DNA from 2 places in the Acidaminococcus sp. HCP3S3_G9_1 genome. Region 2 is predicted to be linked to the other one. Evidence: predicted binding sites of a transcription regulator. Region 2 holds the regulator's gene; the other holds the start of a gene.
The links. Region 2 encodes HrcA, which represses chaperone genes, less so after heat shock. Its sites were predicted from a motif close to TGTTAGCACTCNNNTNANNNGAGTGCTAACA; they were not measured.
Positions count from the first base shown of each region.

Region 1: groES (co-chaperone GroES) is a predicted target of HrcA. The motif match lies at 2,076-2,106, and genes of this name have one in related genera.

Region 1 is NZ_JBQKCH010000010.1:21,384-25,935, reverse strand. It holds gene groL (chaperonin GroEL) at 32-1,663, opposite strand; gene groES (co-chaperone GroES) at 1,737-2,027, opposite strand; gene ACTQY1_RS07340 (cysteine-rich small domain-containing protein) at 2,153-2,413, opposite strand; gene rsmA (16S rRNA (adenine(1518)-N(6)/adenine(1519)-N(6))-dimethyltransferase RsmA) at 2,410-3,264, opposite strand; gene rnmV (ribonuclease M5) at 3,266-3,811, opposite strand; gene ACTQY1_RS07325 (G5 domain-containing protein) at 3,828-4,552, opposite strand, start outside.
Region 2 is NZ_JBQKCH010000005.1:46,772-51,323, forward strand. It holds gene hemW (radical SAM family heme chaperone HemW) at 1-599, shown strand, start outside; gene hrcA (heat-inducible transcriptional repressor HrcA) at 709-1,749, shown strand; gene grpE (nucleotide exchange factor GrpE) at 1,760-2,377, shown strand; gene dnaK (molecular chaperone DnaK) at 2,430-4,295, shown strand; gene dnaJ (molecular chaperone DnaJ) at 4,318-4,552, shown strand, end outside.

The sequences.
Region 1 (4,552 bases), on a different contig from region 2:
CTAGGTTCTATGCGGATTTTTTGATTTCGTATTACATCATCCCGGGCATGCCGCCGCCCATGGCAGGGGCTGCTGCGGCGCCTTTTTCAGCCGGTTTGTCGGCTACTACGGCTTCCGTGGTCAGGATCATGGAAGCGATGGAAGCGGCGTTCTGGAGAGCACTGCGGGTTACTTTGCAGGGATCCACGATACCGGCTTTGATCATATCCACATATTCTTCGGTGGCAGCGTTGAAGCCGGTGCCTTTGGCAGCCTTCTTCACAGCTTCCACGATGACGGCGCCTTCCAGGCCGGCGTTGTTGGCGATTTGCCGTACCGGTGCTTCAATGGCCCGTCTTACAATATCGATACCGGTCTTTTCATCACCGTCAGCCTTGGCTTCCAGTTCGTCCAGAACCGGCTGTACCTGCAGCAGAGCGGTGCCGCCGCCGGCCACAATGCCTTCAGCCACAGCAGCACGGGTGGCGTTCAGGGCATCTTCGATACGGAGTTTCTTGTCTTTCAGTTCGGTTTCGGTAGCAGCACCAACCTTGATCACGGCTACGCCGCCGGACAGTTTGGCCAGGCGTTCCTGGAGTTTTTCTTTGTCGAACTGGGAGGTGGTGGCAGGGATCTGAGCCTTGATGGAGGCGATCCGGTCAGCCACAGCCTGTTTGTCACCGCCGCCGTCAACGATGGTGGTCATGTCCTTGGTTACCCGTACCTGACCGGCAGTACCCAGGTCAGCCAGGGTAGCGCTGTCCAGTTTCCGGCCCACTTCTTCACTGATCACCGTAGCACCGGTGAGGGTGGCGATATCCTGGAGCATGGCCTTCCGGCGGTCACCGAAGCCAGGAGCCTTTACAGCCACAGCCTTGAAGGTGCCACGCAGACGGTTCACAACCAGGGTAGCCAGGGCTTCCCCTTCCACGTCTTCAGCAATGATCAGCAGTTCACGGCCCTGTTGTACAACCTTTTCCAGGACAGGCATAATGTCGTTGATCAGGGTGATCTTCCGGTCCGTAATGAATACGTACGGGTTGCTCATAACGGCTTCCATCTTGTCAGGATCCGTTACCATGTAGGGGGAGATGTACCCACGGTCGAACTGCATGCCTTTTACGGTTTCCAGGGAGGTGTCCATGGTCTTGGATTCTTCCACGGTGATTACGCCGTCGTTGCCCACTTTTTCCATGGCATCGGCGATCAGCCCGCCGATTTCTTCATCACCGGCGGAAATGGAGGCAACCTGTGCCTTTTCTTCCTTGGTGCTGACAGCCTTGGCGCTCTTCTTCAGTTCGTCAACCAGGGCATCGGTGGCTTTCTTGATCCCTTTCTTCAGGACCATGGGGTTGGCACCGGCCACCACGTTCTTCATCCCTTCATGGACGATGGACTGGGCCAGCACCGTAGCAGTGGTGGTACCGTCGCCGGCGATGTCGTTGGTCTTGGTGGCCACTTCACGGACCAGGGCGGCGCCCATGTTTTCAAACGGATCTTCCAGTTCAATATCCTTGGCAATGGTTACCCCATCGTTGGTGATGGTGGGAGAACCGAATTTCTTTTCCAGTACAACGTTCCGGCCTTTGGGCCCCAGGGTTACCTTTACGGCATCAGCCAGGGCATTGACACCCCGTTCCAGGCCACGGCGGGCATCTTCATCAAATTTAATCAGTTTAGCCATATTGATCGACTCCTTAATTCCAGATAATGTACGGTTTGGTATTTTCTACCAGATACGGGACGGAGGAAAGCTTTCAGTCTTCCACAACCGCCAGGATATCGCTGTCTCTCAGGATGATGTAGTCTTTCCCGTCCAGGGTTACATCACTGCCGGAGTATTTGGCGAATACCACCACATCCCCTGCCTTCACTTCGGAAGGGACCCGGGTGCCGTTTTCCAGGAGACGGCCGGTGCCTACGGCAACCACTTTGCCGGTCTGGGGTTTGTCTTTGTGAGCAGTATCCGGCAGGTAAATGCCGCTGCTGGTTTTTTCTTCTTGTACAATGGGTTCAACTACAACATGATCATCCAAAGGTTTTAACATCTTACGTATCCCCTTTCATTCTATGAGCAATGGGTTGTTTGCATTTTTTATTAGCACTCATTTCACTGGAGTGCTAACTACAGTATCTATAATAGCATGTTTCCAAAAAAAATCAAGCCCTTTGACTATTTTTTGTCAAAAGGCTTGAAAACTTTTTTCTCCAGGGTCCGGACCACCTGGTCGTACCGGTCCGGGTCGTGGGGCAAAAGGCAGCGGCTGCAGTCTTTGTTCCCATCTCCCAGCCGGGTGAAGTCCCCGCCGCAGTCCGGCACCAGGTACAGGGGGCAGTAGCAGAACAGGCAGTTGAACCGGTCCGGGTCCGCCCCTTTGTGGCAGGGAAAGAATTCGCACTGCCGGTGGGCAAAGAACTTGTACCGGCAGCTCATGGTTCCAACAGCTTCCCGTAGGACCGGGCCAGGCTGCCGAATTCGTCCATGGAAAGGGATTCCCCTCTCCGCTTCCCGTCGATGCCGGCCCCATCCAGCAGTTCCTTCACCTGGTCCGGGGTGATCCCCAGGGTCTTCAGGCAGTTGCTGAGCATTTTCCGCCGCTGGGAAAAGGCCGCCTTCACCACCTTGAAGAACAGCTTCGCCGGAACATCCACCGCCGGGTGCTCCCGTTTGTCGCAGACCACCACCATGGAATCCACCTTGGGGGCGGGCATAAAGTCCCGGGCGGGCACCGGTATGGCCAGCCGGGGCTGGGAATAATACTGGAGAGCCAGGGACAGAGGGCCGTAATCTTTCCCTCCCGGGGCAGCGATCATCCGCTCCGCCACTTCCTTCTGGACCATCACCACCAGCCTCTGAAGGGGCAGATCCTCTTCCAAAAGGGCGAAGATGATGGGGGTGGTGATGTAATAGGGCAGGTTGGCGGCCACAGTAAAGGGCCGGTGCTCCGTCACTTCCCCCAGGTCCACCTTCAGCACGTCCCCGGGGACGATTTCCACATTGTCATACCCTTCCAGGGTTTTGGCCAGGACGGGCAGCAGGGTCCGGTCGATCTCCACGCTTTTCACCTGGGCCCCGGTCTCTGCCAGGGCCTGGGTCAGGGTGCCGATTCCCGGGCCGATTTCCAGCACCAGGTCTCCGGGGCCCACCTGGGCTTCCCGGGCGATCCCCCGGACCACCTGTTCATTGATCAAAAAGTTCTGTCCGAACTTCTTCTTGGCCCGGAGGCCAAAAGTATCGAGGATGTACCGGGTCACGTCCCGGCTGGCGATCACTGGATGCAGCATGTCATTTCCCTTCCCCGTCGATTTCTGCCAGAGCGGCCTGGAATTCCTCCCGGGTCACTCCGTAATTGTTCAGCCGATGGACCATCTGCTTGGCGTTCCCGTAGCCGATGCCCAGGATGGCTCCCAGTCTGTCCCGCCGGGCCACCGCCTCCGGAGACCCTGACAGCCCGGAAACAAACAAGTCCCGAGAGGAAAATTCCTTTCGGGGCTCCATTTCCTGGAAACGGACCTTGGACAGGGCTTTCCGGATGGCCTCCGGTTGGGCCTGTTCAATGCCCACATCATGATGGGCCAGGGCCTCCGCCTTGGGCACAAAAGCCTGTCCGGCTTTGGGGAAGCGCTCCGTCAAGAATTTCCGGATCCGCTCTCCCGCGCCGTCGGGATCGGTCATGATGATGATCCCCCGTTTCCTGTAGGCTGCTTCGATCAGGGCCAGGGTATGGGGCGCCAGGGTGAATCCCCCGGTCTCGATGGTCTCAGCATCCACTGCCTTCTTCACCGCCACGGTGTCCATCTTGCCTTCTACTACCAGCACTTCTTTCAGCACGATTTTCTCCTGTCTTTTACTCCAAGAAATACACAGTCACATCCCGCCGGCCCCAGGAAATGGCATCGCCATAATCTTCCATGAACAGGTCGATGGTATTGCCGTTGATGGCGCCGCCGCAGTCCGCTGCCACAGCAAAGCCGTAGCCAGGGATGTACATCCGGGTGCCGTAGGGGATCACGTCCGGATCCACGGCCACCACCCCATGATAGGGGACCACGCCGGTGGAGGTGAGCCCTGTGCCGCTGCCTTCTGCCATGGTGTAGGCGGATGCTTCCACCGTCCGGGCAGAGCGGTAACGGACGAAACCACGGGAGGTTTCGATCATATTCAGGTTGTTCCCCGTACCCACTTCCACGATTTCAGGAACCGGTTCCGAGAGCACTTCCCGGTTCAGCTCCTGTCTTACGGTTTCGCTGCCCACCTTGATTTCCCGGTAGGTGACCTTTTCCTGCCCGTTTTGGCCGGGGGAGATCACATTCTGCCGGCCCCGGGGCAGGTTGTCATTGTTCCGCATCTCCACTTCATAGGGGATGTCCCGGGTTTCGGTGGTCAGTTTATTGGTGGGAGAAATAATGTGGATGGTCATGTCCGGGGTCACTTCCGTGTCCAGTCCCGGATAGACCTGGAATCCTTTGTAATCCACTCCCACGGCATTCAATACGTCTCGCACGGTTTTGCGTCCGATGGTGTATTCGGTGGTTCTTCCTGCTTTCCAAACTTTCACGGGCATGGCCCGGG
Region 2 (4,552 bases):
GGGATTCCCTGGAACGGCTGCTGCAAACCGGGGTGGACCATGTGTCCGTCTACGGTCTTACGGTGGAAGAGGGGACCCTTCTGGCCAAACAGATCCGGGAAGGGCAGCTGGCCCTGCCTTCGGAAGAGGAAACCGGCGCCATGTACGACCTGCTCATGGAAGAACTGCCCAAAGCCGGGTACCAAAGGTACGAAATCTCCAATTTTGCCCGGCCCGGCCAGGAATCCCGGCACAACCAGGTGTACTGGCACTACGATCCCTATCTGGCCTTCGGTCCTGCTGCCTGCGGGTTCGACGGAAAGAAACGGGAGACCAATCCCCGGAATCTGATGGTCTATCTCCGGGGAGAAGTCCCGGAACAGGAAGAACTGACTCCCACGGAACGGCGGGAAGAGCTGGTGTTCATGAACCTGCGCACCGCCAAGGGACTGTCCCTGGAAGAATTCCGACTGCGGACGGGAGAAGATTTCTTCCATATATATAAAGAAGGGTTCGCCCATTGCCAGAACCGGGGCTGGATCACCCGGGAAGGGGACCGTATCCGCCTTACGGAACAGGGGATGCGGTACGGAAATCTGGCCTTTGAAGAATTTTTGTAAAAAGGCAAATATTTTTAGGGAAAGTATTGACAATTTGACTAAAGAGGTGTATCTTTACACTTAGATGTTAGCACTCCAATTATTAGAGTGCTAACAATCCAGAAGAGAGATGATTACAGTGCTGAGTGACCGCAAGAAAAAAATTCTTCAACTGATCATTGAAGACTATATCGAAACGGCGGAGCCTGTAGGATCTCGCAGCATCGCCAGGAAGTACAATCTGGGGATCAGCCCGGCAACCATCCGGAACGAAATGTCCGACCTGGAACTGCTGGGTTATCTGGAGCAGCCCCATACTTCGGCGGGCCGTGTCCCGTCGGCGGCTGCCTATCGGTACTATGTGGATTCCATTGCCAAACCCGATGCCCTGGCGCCCAATGATGTGGCGCTGATCAACAGCTGGTTCCGGGAACGGGTCCACAGCATCGACGATATCTTCCAGTCCACCGCCAAGATCCTGTCACGGATGAGCAAGAACGTGTCCGTGGTGCTGGCCAACAAGGACAGTGAAAGCGTATTTTCCTATCTCCGCTTCCTGCCCCTGAACGAGCACCAGGCCATCCTGTGCATCGTGGCCAACGACGGGCGGATGGACAACAGTGTGATCCAGATCCCGGCGGGCATGAGCCGCCTGGAAATGGACACCCTGGCCCAGAGAGTCACCAACAAGCTCCATGGGATGAAGCTGAACGATATCACAGACCAGATCCTGAAAGACGTCCGGGATGCCCTGGCTGGGGACAAAGCCCTGTATGCTTCTCTGATCCAGGTGGTCAGACAGATGCGGAGCGGCCAGTCGGAGAACAAGATGTACCTGGGCGGCACCAAACAGCTGCTCAGCCAGCCGGAATTCAAGGATCCGGAACGGATCCGGGAGCTGCTGAGCGTGCTGGAGGAAGAGCAGATGCTGAAAGACATGCTGATGGCCGACAAGGACTCCGGTCTCAAGGTGACCATCGGCAGCGAGAACAAATTTTCCGGCATCCAGGACTGCAGCATGATCCAGGCCACCTACCGTCTCAACGGACAGGTGGTGGGGACCCTGGCGGTCCTGGGACCGACCCGTATGGAATACCGGAAGGTGATTTCCGTCATGGATTACCTTCACAACTACCTGCGGGTGGTCATGAATAAAATGGATGAAAAGTAGGGGAGGACCAATGGAAAAGGACCAGCAGAAGAACCCGGAAACCGTGAAGGCAGAGGGTGCGGAAGCGGCCCAGGCCCAGACTGCGGCGGAAGAAACCGCAGAACAGGCCAAGGCAGCGGAAGCAGCCCAGGCTGACACCAAAGACGAAAAAGCAGCAGAACCCGATCCCAGGGACGAAAAGATCGCCCAGCAGGAACAGCAGATCGCTGACCTGCAGAACCGGCTCCTGCGGCTCCAGGCAGATTTTGACAACTTCCGGAAACGGAACAACGAAGAACGGGAACGTCTGGGCCGGTATGTAACCGGACAGGTGGCCCGGGAATTTTTGAAGGTGCTGGACAATTTCGAACGGGCGGAAGCCAGTCTGGAAACCAGCAAAGACGGAGCGGCCATCCAAAAAGGCATGGAAATGATCCACAAGCAGTTTGAAAAGGCACTCCAGACCCTGCACATCGAAGAAATCCCGGCGGAAGGCAAGCCTTTCGATCCTCAGATCCATGAAGCCGTGATGCAGGGCAGCAACCCGGATCTGCCGGATGAAAGCATCGACCTGGTCCTGGAAAAGGGCTACAAGATCGGTGACGACGTAATCCGTCATTCCAAGGTACGGGTTGTCCGCAACGATTGAAAACAACGTTTTGAACGATTGATAATTCCAGAGTGTACAGGAGGAATTCATTATGTCTAAGATTATTGGTATTGACTTAGGGACCACCAACTCCGTAGTCGCTGTCATGGAAGGCGGCGAACCTACGGTTATTACCACCCAGGAAGGCGGCCGGCTGACTCCTTCCGTGGTTGGCTTTACGAAAAACGGGGAAAGACTGGTAGGCCAGCTGGCCAAACGCCAGGCTGTATCCAACCCGGAACGGACCATCAGCTCCATCAAACGGCACATGGGCACCAAATACACGGTGACCATTGACGGCAAGGATTATACTCCGGAACAGATTTCCGCCATGATCCTGGAAAAGATGAAGGGCGATGCAGAACGGTATCTGGGTGAAAAAGTCACCGAAGCCGTCATCACCGTACCGGCTTACTTCAACGACAGCCAGCGTCAGGCCACCAAGGATGCAGGCCGGATCGCCGGGCTGGATGTAAAACGGATCATCAACGAACCCACGGCTGCAGCTCTGGCTTACGGCATCGATAAATCCGACGACCACACCATCCTGGTTTACGACCTGGGCGGCGGCACCTTCGATGTGTCCATCCTGGAACTGGGCGACGGGGTGTTCGAAGTGAAATCCACCAACGGGGATACCCATCTGGGCGGCGATGACTTCGATAAACGGATCATGGACTGGATGTGCGATGAATTCAAGAAACAGAACGGCATCGACCTGACCGGGGACAAGATGGCCATGCAGCGGATCCGTGAAGCTGCTGAAAAAGCCAAGATCGAACTGTCCAACATGCTGACCACCAACATCAACCTGCCGTTCATTTCCGCAGGCCCCAACGGCCCTGTGCATATGGACCTGGATCTGACCCGGGCCAAATTCGATGAAATGACCAGCGACCTGGTTGACCGGACCCTCGTGTGCGTCAACAAGGCCCTCAGCGATGCCAACATGACCCCGAAAGACATCAACAAGGTCCTGCTGGTAGGCGGTTCTTCCCGTATCCCTGCGGTGCAGGAAGCCATTAAACGGACCATGGGCCAGGAACCGGCTCACGGGGTGAACCCGGATGAATGTGTGGCCATGGGTGCTGCCATCCAGGCCGGTGTACTGGCTGGGGATGTGAAAGACGTCCTGCTGCTGGATGTAACGCCTCTGTCCCTGGGTATCGAAACCATGGGCGGCGTAATGACCAAGATCATTGACCGGAACACCACCATTCCTACTTCCAAGAAACAGATCTTCTCCACGGCTACCGACAACCAGCCCTCTGTGGATATCCACGTACTCCAGGGCGAACGGGAAATGGCTGCGGACAACAAAACCCTGGGCCGTTTTGAACTGTCCGGCATTCCGGCAGCTCCCCGGGGAGTGCCTCAGATCGAAGTGGCCTTCGATATCGATGCCAACGGTATCGTAAACGTAAGCGCCAAGGATCTGGGTACTGGCAAGGAACAGAAGATCACCATTACTTCTTCCGGCAGCCTGAGCAAGGAAGAAGTGGACAAGATGGTGAAGGAAGCCCAGGCCAACGAAGCCGCCGACAAGAAGCGGAAGGAAGCCGTAGAAGCCAAGAACCAGGCAGATACCCTGATCTACCAGGCTGAAAAGACCGTGAAGGACATGAACGGCAAAGGCCATGACGACCTGATCAAGAAGGTCCAGGACGCCATCGCCACCCTGAAAGAAACCATGAAAGGCGACGATACCGACAAGATCAAAGCCGATACCGAAGCCCTGCAGAAACCTCTGTATGAACTGAGCGCTGAACTGTACAAGCAGAACCAGGGCGCTGCCCAGGGTGCTGCCGGTGCCAATGCCAACACCAACGCCGGTGCAGGCGCCGACGGAGGGACCGAAAGCAAGAAAGCCGACGACGATGTAGTGGATGCGGAAGTCGTTGACGACGACAAGAAATAAGCTTTCCTAGAGGGAGATACGGATGGCAGAGAAGAGAGACTACTATGAAGTGCTGGGCGTTTCCAAAAACGCCACAGCCGATGAGCTGAAAAAGGCCTACCACAAACTGGCCCGGAAGTATCACCCCGACCTGAACAAAGACAATCCGGAAGCAGCGGACAAATTCAAAGAGGCCAACGAAGCCTACAGTGTCCTCAGCGACCCCCAGAAGAGAGCGGCCTATGACCAGTACGGCCATGCTGCTTTCCAGAACGGAG